DNA from 2 places in the Glutamicibacter sp. JL.03c genome. Region 1 is predicted to be linked to the other one. Evidence: riboswitches for the same ligand, from Rfam matches in the RefSeq annotation. Region 1 holds a riboswitch; the other holds the start of a gene.

Evidence for each region. Region 1 has a riboswitch for S-adenosylmethionine ahead of OF385_RS03395 (O-acetylhomoserine aminocarboxypropyltransferase/cysteine synthase family protein). Riboswitches for the same ligand answer to the same signal wherever they lie in the genome.
Region 2: another riboswitch for S-adenosylmethionine. It lies ahead of OF385_RS01520 (O-acetylhomoserine aminocarboxypropyltransferase/cysteine synthase family protein); the one in region 1 lies ahead of OF385_RS03395 (O-acetylhomoserine aminocarboxypropyltransferase/cysteine synthase family protein).

What each region holds. Positions count from the first base shown of each region.
Region 1 is NZ_CP107575.1:733,125-735,476, forward strand. It holds gene OF385_RS03390 (LysR family transcriptional regulator) at 1-682, shown strand, start outside; SAM riboswitch class I at 915-1,005, shown strand; gene OF385_RS03395 (O-acetylhomoserine aminocarboxypropyltransferase/cysteine synthase family protein) at 1,092-2,352, shown strand, end outside.
Region 2 is NZ_CP107575.1:320,928-323,279, forward strand. It holds gene OF385_RS01520 (O-acetylhomoserine aminocarboxypropyltransferase/cysteine synthase family protein) at 1-1,111, opposite strand, end outside; SAM riboswitch class I at 1,230-1,324, opposite strand; gene OF385_RS01525 (histidine phosphatase family protein) at 1,436-1,996, shown strand; gene OF385_RS01530 (RNA polymerase sigma factor) at 2,093-2,352, shown strand, end outside.

The DNA.
Region 1 (2,352 bases):
CCGCTACCTAGGCCGGCCCTCCGCCAGGCGGCTGCTGGGCGTCTCCACCCAGCACTACTCATTTTCCGTGGATGCCTTTGTCCGGATGGTCCAGGCCAGCGGGGCCGAGGAGTACCAGTTTTCGCTCCGCGAGACGCGCACCGAGGAAATCATCGAGGACGTGCGCACCCTGCGCAGCGACATCGGGATCCTGTACCGCAACGACTTCAACCGGAAGGTCATCGACAAGCTGCTGCGCGAATCCCGGCTGGTCTTCCACCCGCTGTTCCTGGCTGATCCGCACATCTTCATCTCGCGCAGCAACCCGCTGGCTACCCGGGACCAGGTCACACTCGAAGACCTCGAAGACCTGCCGCGGCTGACCTTCGACCAGGGCGCGAACAATTCCTTCTACTTCGCCGAGGAAGTGCTCTCCACGCGCTCCAGCCAACGCGAAATCCAGGTTTCGGACCGCGCCACCATCTTCAACCTCATGATCGGCCTGGGCGGGTACACGATTTCCACCGGCATCATCAGCGACGAGCTTGATCCCTCCATCGTTGCCATCCCGCTGGCGATCGAAGAGAGCATCGAGATCGGCTGGATCGACCACGCCGCGATCCCGCTCACCGACCAGGCCCAGCGCTACCTGCAAGAAGTCCGCGCCGTGGTGGCCAGCTTCGGGGTGGAAGTGCTCGGCTGAGCCGCCCACGGCGTAACTCCCGGTCATCGAGCACCTCTCCATCGTCATAAACTTCGGCAAAAACCTTGAAATCACGCAGGTCCTGTTCAATTCACCGCGTCATAAAGTGGCGCCAGCCACCGCGTCATCATGACAACTTGGCGACATATGAAGCGTGGTGGCCTTGTATGAAGCCAACCGCCCGATAGCGCTTGCACGCTTTGGGAGCCATGCCCAACCATGGAAGAACAACAAACCATCAAGAGCGACTAAGAGATCTGGCTCGTTGACGTCGCAGCAACCATCGGGAAACCGAAAGGTGCTAATGCCAGGAACGATGGAGCAGTTCCGAACGCGCTTTCGCGCTGTGCTTCGTGTTGCCACACGACGCCAATCGGTGCACTCCCTCGCAGAGAATCGAGGAGGAGCCATGAGCCAAGGAACCGATGCGGTCCACGCAGGATACCGCCCCAGCGGAGACTTCCGCCCAATGCTGCCGCCACTGCACAATTCCGCAGCCTACCAATTCCAGTCGCACGCCGAAGCGATCGAAAAGTTCGCGCTGCGCCAGGCCGGCTTTACCTACTCACGCACCGGCAACCCCACCGTCTCGATCCTCGAACAGCGCGTGGCAGCACTGGAAGGTGGAGCCCACGCGGTAGCCACCGCCACCGGCCAGTCCGCGGTTGCGTTGTCTTTGCTGGCGCTGACCCAGGGACCTAAGCACATCGTGGCTTCCTCCTCGCTCTACGGCGGCACCGTGGATCTGTTCACCGACACCTTCGCCGACTTTGGCATCCGCATCAGCTTTGTGGATCAGGCCGATCCTTTGGCTTGGGCACAGGCCATCGAGGAAGACACCCGCGCATTTTTCTTGGAATCGGTCTCCAACCCGCTGTGCACAGTGGCCGATCTTCCCGCCATCTCGGCCATCGCCCACGAACACAACATCCCGGTGGTCGTGGATAACACCCTGGCCACCCCGCTGAACGTACGCCCGCTGGACTTCGGAGCCGACATCGTGGTCCACTCGGCCACCAAGGGCCTGGCCGGACACGGCTCGGTTTTGGGCGGGATCGTTGTGGATTCGGGGAAGTTCGACTTCTCCGACACCGCGCGCTGGCCGCAAATCGCAGCCCCACGAGTGCGACTGAACAATACTTCGCTGTTTGAACGCCACGGGTCGGCTGCCTACGCGATGCTGGTCCGCTCCAAATTCCTGCACGATCTGGGTCCAACCCTGGCCCCGGCCAGCGCCCAGGGCATCCTGGCCGGCATCGAAACCCTGCCGGTACGCGCCGCCCACGTGCAGCGCAGCGTCACCACCCTGATCGAGAAGCTCTCTGCTCACCCGGGCATCGCGGCCATCCACCACCCGTCGCTGCCCACCCACCCGAGCCACGAGCTGGCCGCCAAGATCACACCCAAGGGCACCGGCTGCGTGGTGGCCATCGAACTGGCGCACCCTACGTTGGTTTCCCCGGTGATCGATGGGCTCAAGCTGATCTCGCTGGCCGCCAATGTGGGGGATACCCGCACCATGATTTCGCACCCGGCGACCATGACGCACTGCCGACTCTCGGCTTCCCAGCTGGCCGACGCCGGCCTGAACACTTCAACCCTGCGCCTCTCGGTTGGCCTGGAAGACCCGGCCGACCTGCTCGCAGATCTCACCCAGGCCCTGGATCTGG
Region 2 (2,352 bases), 410 kb from region 1:
CGATGTTCGCCAGGTGGCTGGCCAGCTGCAAGGCTTCGATGAACTTGGAGCCGGCGTCGCGTCCGCCCTTCACGCCGAAGCTGAAGACCGAGCCGACACCCATCGGCAGCAGTTCCTGGGCGTGGGCATGCTGCGGGTGCGATTCCAGGCCCGCGTAGTTCACATAGGTGACGCGCGGGTCTGCTGCGAGCCATGCGGCAACCTGCTTGGCATTGGCCAGATGGTTGTCCATGCGCTGCGGCAGGGTTTCCAGACCCTGGAGCAGCTGGAACGCCGACTGGGCGGGGAGCGCCGGGCCGAAGTCGCGCAGCTGTTCGCTGCGCAGCTTGGTCAGGAAGCCGTACTCGCCGAAGTTGGCCCACCAGGAGACATTGCCGTAGCTGGCCACCGGTTCTGTCATGGCAGGGAACTTGCCATTGCCCCAATTGAACTTGCCGGACTCCACCACCACGCCGCCCAGGGTCGTGCCGTGGCCGCCGATGAACTTGGTTGCCGAGTGGATCACGATATCGGCACCGTGCTCAATCGGGCGCAAGATGTATGGGGGAGTGAGCGTGGAGTCGACAACCAGCGGGATCAGGTGGCGGTGCGCCACCTCGGCCAGGCCTATGAGGTCGGCGATATCGCCCGAAGGATTGGCTACCACTTCGGTGTAGACGGCCTTGGTGTTCTCCTGGATGGCGGCCTCGAAGTCGGCTGGATCATTGGAGTCGATGAAGGTCGTGTTGATGCCGAAGCGGCGCAGCGAAACGTCCAGCTGGGTGATGGTTCCGCCATAGAGCTTGGAGGAGGCCACGATGTGGTCCCCGGCCTGGGCAAGGGCGGCGAAGGTGACGAACTCGGCGGCCATGCCGGAACCGGTGGCTACTGCGCCGATGCCGCCTTCCAGGGAAGCCATGCGCTCTTCGAAAGCGGCGACGGTCGGGTTGCCGATGCGCGAGTAGATGTTGCCGTATTTCTGCAATGCGAAAAGGTTGGCTGCATCATCGGCATCTTTGAAGACGAATGAGGTGCTCTGATAGATGGGCACTGCGCGGGCGCCGTGCTCGGCATCGGGGGTGCCACCGGCGTGCAATGCGCGGGTGCGGAATCCAAACTGATGATCTGCCATGATGGCTTACGACTCCTTGTCGATTGGGTTTTCGCGATTCACCGCCAGGCGGTGGCGCGATCGAGGCAGGAATCCCGGAATCAATGTCGCTTCCTGTTTTGCTTAAACAGGAAAAGCGGCTGCATCGTTTCTGGCGGTAGCACCGTAACCACCGGATGTGGCAGGTTGCTGCGGCTTCATCGAACCAGATCTCTCAGCCGCTCGGGATGGTGTAACAATCTTCGCAACATGACCGTTCGTGACCTAACTATGAGTCTTAACGTTGCGTATTGGACGTAATATCGGAGATTCTTCGATATGCATGCTCGCCGGTACGCTGGACTCATGGAAACTGCGCTGGTGTTGATCAGACATGGACTGACCGATTGGAATCTGGCCGGCCGCCTCCAAGGGCGTACCGACATTCCACTGAATGACACCGGACGCGAGCAAGCCCGCGGTGTCGGCCGCGAATTGGAAGGCCAGGGGTTCTCCTTGATCCTCGCTTCGCCTCTGGGCCGTGCCCGGGAAACCGCTGCATTGATTGCCGAGGAATTAAGCGCAGGAACCGGCCAGCCGGTCCCGGAACTGATCGAGCGCGGTTTCGGGCCATTGGAAGGCCGGATCATGGCCGAGGTCTCCGACGAGGAATCAGCGTCGTTGCAGTCCCAGCTGGAACCCATCGACGATATCCTGCGCCGGGCGGTTCCCGCTTTGATTGACCTGTCGGTGGAACATGCCGGGAAGAAGGTGGCCGTGGTGAGCCATGGCGCAACCATGCGCGCCATCCGTGATGCACTGGCTGGAACCAAGCTGCCACGAGGCGTGGAGAACGGCGAGATCATCCAGATCAATATCCAGCGCCTCAACGAATTGGCTGAAGAACTCGATTTGGTCAGCTGCTAGGCGCTGAAAATTTTTCTTCCCTGGAACCTCACACTTTTGCTGTGCACTACGTTTACATGGTGAAAGCCCGTTGCGGCGCCAATCTTCAGGAGAGCCATGCAAGTACCGTTTGAGCGGATAGTCCAGGATTATGGGCTGAACGTATTGCGGATTTGCCGTGCTCTGCTAGATGAACACCGTGCACAAGATGCCTGGTCTGAAACGTTTCTTTCCGCGCTTAAGGCCTATCCGCAGCTTGCTGAGGACGCAAACGTATTAGCCTGGCTTGTGCGCATCGCCCGGAACAAGGCCATCGATGAGCTGCGCAAGAACAAGCCGGAAATTCTAGATGACCATCTGCAGTGGGAACATGCTGA